Regions from separate parts of the Micromonospora sp. NPDC047793 genome, predicted to be linked through region 2. Evidence: riboswitches for the same ligand, from Rfam matches in the RefSeq annotation. Region 2 holds a riboswitch; the other holds the start of a gene.
The links. A riboswitch is a leader RNA that binds a small molecule or an ion and turns the genes downstream of it on or off. The one in region 2 is predicted to bind cobalamin.

Region 1 (4,510 bases), on a different contig from region 2:
GAGATCTGGTCGGCGAGCACCTCGACCTGCGCGAGGATGTGACTGGACAACAGCACCGACCGGCCGGCCTCCTTGGCCTCGCGGATGCACTCCTGGAACACCGCCTCCATGAGTGGGTCAAGCCCCGCGGTGGGCTCGTCGAGCAGCAGCAGTTCCACGTCGCTGGCGAGCGCGGAGATGAGCGCCACCTTCTGCCGGTTGCCCTTGGAGTAGGTGCGGCCCTTCTTGCTCGGGTCCAGGTCGAAGCGTTGGCACAGTTCGTCGCGGCGGACCGGGTCGGCACCGCCGCGCAGCCGGGCGAACAGGTCGATCGCCTCGCCGCCGGTGAGGTTCGGCCACAGTTCCACGTCGCCGGGGACGTACGCGAGCCGACGGTGCAGGGACACCGCGTCCGCCCACGGGTCACCGCCGAGCAGCCGGGCCTGGCCTTCGTCGGCGCGCAGCAGGCCCAGCAGGATCCGGATGGTGGTGGACTTGCCGGCGCCGTTGGGGCCGAGGAAGCCGTGCACGGTGCCGGCGGCGACGTGCAGGTCCAGCCCGTCCAACGCGCGGACGCGGCCGAAGGACTTGGTGACGTGTCGGATGTCGATGGCAGCAGTCATCGCGGGAGACCTCGTTCGAGGAAGGCCCGGCACACCGGGCCGGAACGGATGCCGCCGACCGGTGGGACCGGCGGTGGAAGGAGGGGCCACGCCCAGAGGGCAATGTGGTGACTACGGTGCAGCGGTGTCCGCGCCGGGGGCGGCAGGCGGATCCGGGACGTACATCAGGTACTCGTCGAGCATCGACCGGTCGACGAGCAGCCCTTCGGTGAACAACTCCAGGGCCGGCAACGTGAGATCGTCGATGTAGCGGCGGAACAGGGCCGCGAACTGGTCCGGGGCGGCACCGGCTCCGTGCAGGGTGAACCAGAGCACCATGCTGCCGGTGGCCTGGTAGGCCAGATACCGCGCACGGGCGGCGGGGTCCCGGCTGGGCTTGATCACACCGGCGGACTCGGACGTGGAGAGGTATTCCTCCGCGTCGGCGATCATGTGCTCGATGAGTGTGGCCACCAGCTCACCACCGGCCTGCATGCTGCGCAGCAGGTATCGCACGATCGGCGCGTACTGCTCGACCTCCGCCAGTTGCGCCAACAGGGTCGTGCCGGTGCCGTCGGTCAGTGTCTTCGCCTTCTGCTCGCGCATCACGGCGAGCACCTGTTCGTCGCAGGCGCGACGCAGGCCGTCCTTCGAGCCGAAGTGATGAACGATCAGACCGGCGGCGACACCGGCGTCGGCGGCGATGGCGCGCAGCCCGGCACCGAATCCCTCCCGAGCGAAGCGGGAGATGGCGGCGTCACGGATACGGCTCGCGGTGGCGAACTCGCCACCGCGCCCTGCCGACATCACGTCGTCCGACGCCACGACACCAGATTAAACACCCGTTCAACGATCCCGCAATGGCCGTCCCGGGGCAGGCGGAGCCGACGTGGACTCCCGCCATGATCTAGGCCACTGACGGTGCTGCCTGCGTTGGTTAGGGTGACCTCGCCGTGGTGCTCGGGAAGCCGGTGTGAAACCGGTGCGGCCCTCGCCACTGTGATCGGGATGCTGGAGGCCACCGCAAGGTCACTGGGCGTATGCCTGGGAAGGCCGGCCACCGGCGCACCACCCGTCAGCCAGGAGACCGGCCACGGCACCTGTACGACCCGTCCACGAGGTGCTGGAAGGTGGTCCCGCTATGCGGTTCCCTGCGTCCTGGCGCGTTGCTGCGCCGCTCTCCGTCATGCTCGCCCTGGTCGGCGGATGCTCCGCGACCGGCCACAGTGAGCCGACTGCCACGGCCCCCGCCGCCGGGCCGGTCTCGGTGACCAACTGCGGCATAGCGGTCACGGTCCCGAGCCCTCCCGCGCGGGTGGTGACGATGAACCAGCCTGCCACCGAGATCATGCTGGCGCTCGGCCTGGAGGACCGGATGGCCGGAACCGCCTACCTCGACGACGAGGTGCTACCGGAGTACGCCGCCGCGTACGCGAAGGTGCCGGTGTTGGCCAAGGAGTACCCGTCGAAGGAGAAGTTGCTCGAACTGGAGCCCGACTTCGTCTACGCCTCCTTCTCGAGCGCGTTCGGCGACGAGGGGGCCGGTGACCGCGCCGACTGGCAGAAACTCGGCGTGGGAACGTACGTCTCCGCCGCCGGATGTCCGAAGGAGACGCGACCGGCGAAGCTGGCGATCGACGACGTGTTCACCGAGATCCGGGAGATCGCCACGATCTTCGGCGTCGCGGAGCGGGCCGAGACGCTGATCGCCGACCAGAAGCAGCGCATCGCGAACGTGTCGGCGGGCGCGAAGGGCACGCGGGTGCTCTGGTGGGACGGCGGCAACGACGCGCCCAGTGCCGGCGCCTGCTGTGGCGGCCCGGCGATGATCATGTCTGCGGCCGGGGTCACCAACGTCTTCGACGACCTGACCGGCAGTTGGGCCGACACCAACTGGGAGGCCGTCGTCGAGCGCAACCCCGACGTCATCGTGCTCGTCGACGCGAGCTGGGACACCGCCGCCGACAAGCAGGCGTTCCTCGAGAAGCACGCGGCGCTCAGGGACCTGCCGGCCGTCAAGGGCAAGCGGTACGTCACCCTGGCCTTCTCCTCCACCGCGGCCGGGGTGCGGAACGTGCTCGCCGTGGAGGCGCTGGCCCGGGGCGTCGGCGGGGTGAGCAGCTGACCACCGTCACCACCCGGCCGGCGCAGACTACTCCGGCGAAGCCGGTCCGAGCGGTGCGCATGGTGGCCGTGGTGGTCGTACTCGCGGGTGGCCTGGTGTTGTCGGTGGGCGCGGCCGTGACGGTGGGGCCCGCAGACCTGTCGCTGGGCACCGTGTGGCTGGTGATCACCGATCATCTCGGCCTGACGAGCGCCGACGTGCCGCTGCTGCGGGACCACATCGTGTGGGAACTGCGGCTGCCGAGGGTGCTGGGCGCCGCCGTGGTCGGGGCCGGCCTCGCCGCCTGCGGGGCGGTCATGCAGACCGTCACCCGCAATCCGCTCGCCGACCCGTACCTCCTGGGTGTCTCCTCGGGGGCGTCGCTGGGTGCCGTGGCCGTCCTGGTCCTGGGACTCGGCGCGGGTGCCGTGGCGCTCACCGGGGGCGCGTTCGTGGGGGCGCTCGCCGCGTTCGCCGTCGTGGTCGCCGCCGCCGGCCGGCGCGCGGTCCTGCGACCGACCCGGGTGGTGCTGGCCGGCGTCGCCGTCGCGCAGCTCTGCGCCGCGCTGACGACGTTCGTGATCATCTGGGTGGCCCATCCGCATGCCACCCAGAGCATCACCTTCTGGCTGTCCGGCTCGCTCGCCCGCGTCGACTGGACCGCACTGGCGTGGGCGACGCCGCTGCTCGCGGTGGGGTTCGCCGTGATCCTCCGGTTCGCCCGCGCGCTCAACGCGTTCGCGTTCGGCGAGGAGGCCGCCGCCGCCCTCGGCGTGGACGTCCGGCGTGTCCGGTGGCTGCTGCTGGTCACCACGGCGCTGCTGACCGCCGTGCTGGTCTCGATAAGCGGCGCGATCGGGTTCGTCGGCCTGATCCTGCCGCACGCCGTGCGGCGGTTCACCGGCCCCGACCACCGGCGGCTGCTGCCGGTCGTGGTCCTCGCCGGAGCGATCTTCCTGATCTGGGTGGACACCGCGGCCAGGACCCTGTTCGACCCCCGCGAGCTGCCGGTGGGCGTGCTGACCGCCCTGCTCGGGGTGCCCGCGTTCGTGCTACTGCTGCGCCGAGGGGACCGGAACACCTGATGCTGGAGATCCGCGACGTCTCGTGGTCGGTGCCGGCCGCGCGACTCCTCGACGGCGTGACGTGCGCAGCGCCGCGCGGCACCCTGGTCGGACTGCTCGGCCCCAACGGGTCCGGCAAGACCACCCTGTTGCGGGTCGTCGCCGGGTTGATCGCCCCCCGATCCGGGACCGTGACCGTCGCGGGCGACGACGTGGCCGGGCTGCCGCGTGCCACCGCGGCACGGCGGATGGCCCTGCTCGCCCAGTACGCCGAGACCGACCTCGACCTGACCGCGCTCGACGTGGTGCTGCTCGGCCGCACCCCGCACCGCCGCTCCCGCTGGTCGGACACCGACACCGACCGGGCCGCCGCCGCCGACGCGCTCGACCGCGTCGACATGACCGGGTACGCCCACCGCCGCTGGCAGACGCTCTCCGGCGGGGAACGCCAACGGGTCCAACTCGCCCGGGCCCTGGCCCAGGAACCGCAACTGCTCCTGCTCGACGAGCCCACCAACCACCTCGACATCGGCCACCAGCTCCAACTGCTGGGCCTGGTCCGTCGCAGCGCCGTCACCACCCTCGCCGCCCTGCACGACCTCAACCTGGCCGCGATGTTCTGCGACCTCGTGGTGGTGCTGCACCACGGTCGGGTCGTCGCCACCGGAACGCCTGCCGACGTGCTGACGCCTGCGCTGCTCGCCGACGTGTACGCCGTGGACGCCGACGTGACGGTCCATGATGGACGACCGGTCATCACC
Region 2 (4,510 bases):
GCATCTCCCGCCGGGGCAGGCCGGACTGGTCCACCCGGGGTGCGCGCCGCACCATCCGCGCGACCAGGTTGCGCAGGTAGTCCTCGGTGTCGGACATCAGGTTCCGGCAACCGAGCGCGGTGGCGACGATGTAGTAGCCGTCGGTCCGCAGGAACAGGAAGGTCTGCCAGATGATCCGGACCAGGTACGTGAAGAGCAGTGCCGTGAGCAGCAGCGCGCCCCACTCCGGCAGTTGCAGGTAGCCCTGCCGGCCCGCCCAGAGGGCGAAGACGAAGGACGAGGCGAGCACACCGTCCACCAGGGTCCCGGCGATGAACGCGACGAAGCGCTGCCGCTTCGGCGCCATCCAGATCGTGCTCATGTCGGTCTGGACCACCAGGATGTACATCTGGTTGCCGATGACGAGCCGCGACGGTACGCCCGCCGCCCGCGCCGCGACCATGTGCGCGGCCTCGTGGATCGCGACCCCGACCAGGGTGAGGATGAACGTCGCCCAGGTCAGCGCCGCGAAGTGGATGGGGAACAGCAGCGTCTCGCCGGGCGTGGGCAGCAGGTCGGGATCGTCGGCGGCGAGATACACGCCGCCCGCGATGACCAGGACGCAGAGCAGCAGCACGGGGAGGCTGACCATGCGGCGGGCCACCGTCGGGCTGAGCCAGTTCAGGCTCCAGCTGCGCCGGGGGCGGGACGTCGCGGCCGGGGCGGGGGCCGGGGTGGGGCCGGGTGCGGCGGCCTCGCCGTCGACCTCGACGAAGCCCTCGTCGCCCAGCGCGTCCAGGAAGTCGGTGATGTCGGGCGTCTCGGAGTACTTCTGCTCGTACTGGCGGACCGCCTCGCCCACCGAGTTGCCGGCGGCCAGCGAGTGGAGCAGATCCAGCCCTTCGGCGGGGATCGACAGGAATACCTGCCGCTCGACATCGCCGATGATGACGGTGTCGCCCTCCGTGCGGTGGTCGAACGGGCGCACTCGGACAAGTGTGTCTGGTGGGTAGCCGGCCATGGTCAGTCGTCCTTTTCGCTCATCTCATGCGGATCGATGAAGGCCGGCACCCGGAGTTGCCGTCCGGGTGCCGGCCTTCAGGTGGCGTGTCACCGTCAGGAGACGACACACGCAGCGGCGACAGCGCTGGTCTTCACCGACTCCAGCCGGCGAACCGTGAGCTTCTTCATGAAAATCACCTCCCTCGCGACTCGGGAACCACTACGGTGCCGGTCGCGGGAGAGATCGTCTGCTCACTTATGTGCATACGCCGATAGCGTGTGTGTGGCATTGAGCGAATCGAACCGAACATACATCACAAGCGACGCCGGTCCGGGGGTGTCCTGGTCGTGCCCACGGGAGCTACGCGTCGGCCCAGCCGGCCGGATTGCTGCACGACTCCCGGCTGATCCCCGAGCCGGTCTCCGGCCAGTCACCGAACCGCTCGTGATGCAGGTGGGAGAAGAGGTAGCAGAAGCCCTCGCAGCCGGCGTCGGGCACCGCCGTCGCCGGATTCGCCCGGACGGCCTCGTAGAACTCCCGGCCCAACGCCACGATGTGGCCGCGCGCGTACAGGAAGCCGTCGTCGGAACCGTCGGTGATCTCGTGGATGTCGGCGCGGTCGATGTCGTACAGCTTGCGCTCGATCACCCGGTCGAGGGCGACCAACTCCGCGCGGGACAGGTCGGCGGAGAGCCGGCGCAGCTCGTCGAGGAAGGGGTCGAGCCACGGGTCCATGGCGTACCCGTCGTCGTGCGCCGGATCGCGGTCGATCAGGGCGCGACGCAGGGCCGCCGGCTCCGGCCCCAACCCGGCCCACGCCTGCTCCACCAGCGCCCAGAAGCGGTCCTCCTCCTCGGCCGTCGGCAGCGTCGGGGGGACGGCAAGATCACTGTTCGTCATGGCCGGACGATAGCGGCGAGCACCGACATCGGGAGTCGGCGTGACGCACGGCGTGCGACCGGTCGCACATTGACAGCGACGGCGAGGGCCGATCAGACTGGCCCGACAATTCCACAGCCGCGGTCACGTGTGGGGGAAGTCCGGTCGAAGTCCGGCGCTGGCCCGCAACGGTGGGCCGCCGGGGGTAACCCCGGTGGCGAGCCCGAATACCTGCCGTACCCGCGCTCCTGCACCTCACCCGTCGTGGCCCACGGGTCGGAGGCCGGCCAGCCACGTCCTGACGGGCGGGCCGGGTTTCTGACGACCGCCGGGCCGGAAAGGCGCGCCCGATGGTCGTCCGCCTGAGCCGGCACCGCCCGCTCACCCTGCTCTGCGGCGTGCTCGCCGCCCTCACCCTGACCCTGACTCTCACCGGTCCGGCGATCGCCGCCCCCGTCCAGGTGGGCGGCGTCCGCTCGGACGCAGCCGCCGGTTGGCTGGCTCGGCAACTGGTCGACGGGGAACGATTCGAGACCGTCTTCGACGGCGTCGCGTACCCGGACCAGGGGTTGACCCTCGACGCGGTCTTCGCCTTCGCCGCCGCCGGTGTCGCCGACGACTTCGGCGCGTCGGCGCTGGCCTGGGTCACCCAGCCGGACGTCCGCGACGGCTATGTCGGCGACGGCACCACCGAGGCGTACGCGGGCGCGACCGCCAAGCTCGCCCTCGCCGTCGCGGTACGCGGCGGCGACCCGACCGACGTCGGCGGGGTGGACCTCGTCACCCGGCTGCGCGGGTTGCAGGCGCCCGACGGCCGCTTCACCGACCGGTCGGCGTGGGGTGACTACAGCAACGCGTTCAGCCAGTCCTTCGCGATCCTCGCGTTGCGCCGGACCGTGGCGGGCGTGCCCCCGTCGGCCGCCGCGTGGCTGGTCGGCACCCGGTGCCCGGACGGCGGCTACCCGGTGCTGCCGGCGCAGCCGGTCTGCGACTCCGACGTGGACGCCACCGCCCTGACGGCGCAGGCGCTGCGGGCCGCCGGACGACACTCCGACGCCGCCGCGGCACTGCGCTGGCTGGTGTCGGTGCAGCGGGTCGACGGCGGGTTCGTCAACGCCGACGGGATCGCCAACGCCAACAGCACCGGACTGGCGGCGCAGGCCCTGCGCGACGGCGGCCGACCGCTGGCCTGGCTGCGGGCCCGGATCTTCCTGACCGGGTTGCAGGTCGGCTGCGCCGCGCCGACGGCCGACCGGGGCGCCGTCGACTTCGACGGCGGGGCCTTCGACCCGGGCACCGCCACCCGCGCCACCGCCCAGGCCGTCCTCGGTGTCACCGGCACCGGGTACGCACGGCTCTCGTCCGTCGGCGCCGCCACCGGCGCACCCACCCTGCCCTGCCTCTGATCACCCACCGATTCCCGTTCCCTGAGGCGAAGGAGTGCCCATGTCCCATGTCCAGAGTCCCGCCCGCCGGTGGTTCGCCGGCCTGCTGGCCGCGGCCGTCGTCGCACTCGGCCTGATCGCCGTCGAACCGTCGCCGCGCGCCGCCCACGCCGCCGCCTGCACCGGCACGACCGGGGTCACCGTCGTGGTCGACTACGGCCCGCTCGGCGGTGGCGTCCAGGTGGCGTGCGCGCTCGGCGACCCGGCCACCGGGCTGGCCGCGCTCCAGGGAGCCGGCTACACGGTGACCGGGACGCAACGATGGGGTCTGGCGTTCATCTGCCGGATCAACGGCCAGCCGACCTCCGCCACCGAGCCCTGCGTCAACACCCCGCCGGCCAGCGCGTACTGGTCCTACTGGCACGCCTCCGGCAGCGGCGCCGCCTGGACCTACAGCACGCTGGGGGCGACCAGCTACAACCCGGCGCCGGGAACGGTCGAGGGATGGTCCTTCGGCACCGGCACCGCACCCAGCATTACCGCCCCCTGACCTGCGGGTTGCCTGACGGGCCGCGCGCCCGCCGGGTGTCGACGCCGTCTGGCGCCGTAGGGCGACCGGGCGGTACGGTGTCGACACCCGGCCTGCCGGGCCACAACTGAATGCGTCCCGTTCGGGGGGAAGCCGGTCGAAGCCGGCGCTGACCCGCAACCGTGTGCGAGCTCTGTCTCGCGAGCCGGAATGCCCCGAACAGGACGAGCGGCTTCCACTGTCGAGGTCTACAGGGTGGGGTCCGGGTAGCCGACTTTCGGCATCTCGTCGCGACCACGTGTACGGGATGCCGCCGGTGCCTTCCGGAGCTTTCACCGACCGCTCTGCGAAAGGCACCCCTCATGCTTTCCTGCTCGCTCCGGCGCGTCGGCGCCGGACTCGGCGCCGCGACCGCCACCGCGCTCGCCGTCGTCGTCGCCACACCGCTGGGCGGGGTGGCCGCACCGACCGCGACCCACACCGCCGCCGCCGGCGACGCCGCGCGCTGGCTCGCCGGCGAGTACGCCGACGGAGTCCTGCCCGGCCCGTTCGGCGGTGCCGACTGGGGCCTCACCATCGACGGCGTGCTCGCCCTCGCGGCCACCGGCGTCGACGCGTCGACCCGGCAGGCGGCGACCGCACAGATCGCCGCGAACGTGCGCTCCTACAACAGCTACGACGACTGGGGCATCGAGGGCTTCACCGACGGCGGGGCCACCGCCAAGCTGCTCTACG

Region 1: another riboswitch for cobalamin. It lies ahead of ABZ738_RS31855 (ABC transporter substrate-binding protein); the one in region 2 lies ahead of ABZ738_RS16640 (peptidase).

What each region holds. Positions count from the first base shown of each region.
Region 1 covers NZ_JBEYSG010000030.1:7,450-11,959, reverse strand. Annotated here, with positions in the region: gene ABZ738_RS31870 (ABC transporter ATP-binding protein) at 1-602, opposite strand, end outside; gene ABZ738_RS31865 (hypothetical protein) at 714-1,187, opposite strand; partial or broken gene ABZ738_RS31860 (TetR family transcriptional regulator) at 1,221-1,388, opposite strand; cobalamin riboswitch at 1,519-1,692, shown strand; gene ABZ738_RS31855 (ABC transporter substrate-binding protein) at 1,723-2,706, shown strand; gene ABZ738_RS31850 (iron chelate uptake ABC transporter family permease subunit) at 2,778-3,770, shown strand; gene ABZ738_RS31845 (ABC transporter ATP-binding protein) at 3,770-4,510, shown strand, end outside.
Region 2 covers NZ_JBEYSG010000007.1:133,548-138,057, forward strand. Annotated here, with positions in the region: gene ABZ738_RS16630 (hypothetical protein) at 1-967, opposite strand, end outside; gene ABZ738_RS16635 (DUF4240 domain-containing protein) at 1,343-1,882, opposite strand; cobalamin riboswitch at 1,986-2,115, shown strand; gene ABZ738_RS16640 (peptidase) at 2,212-3,267, shown strand; gene ABZ738_RS16645 (hypothetical protein) at 3,308-3,796, shown strand; cobalamin riboswitch at 3,922-3,991, shown strand; gene ABZ738_RS16650 (prenyltransferase/squalene oxidase repeat-containing protein) at 4,138-4,510, shown strand, end outside.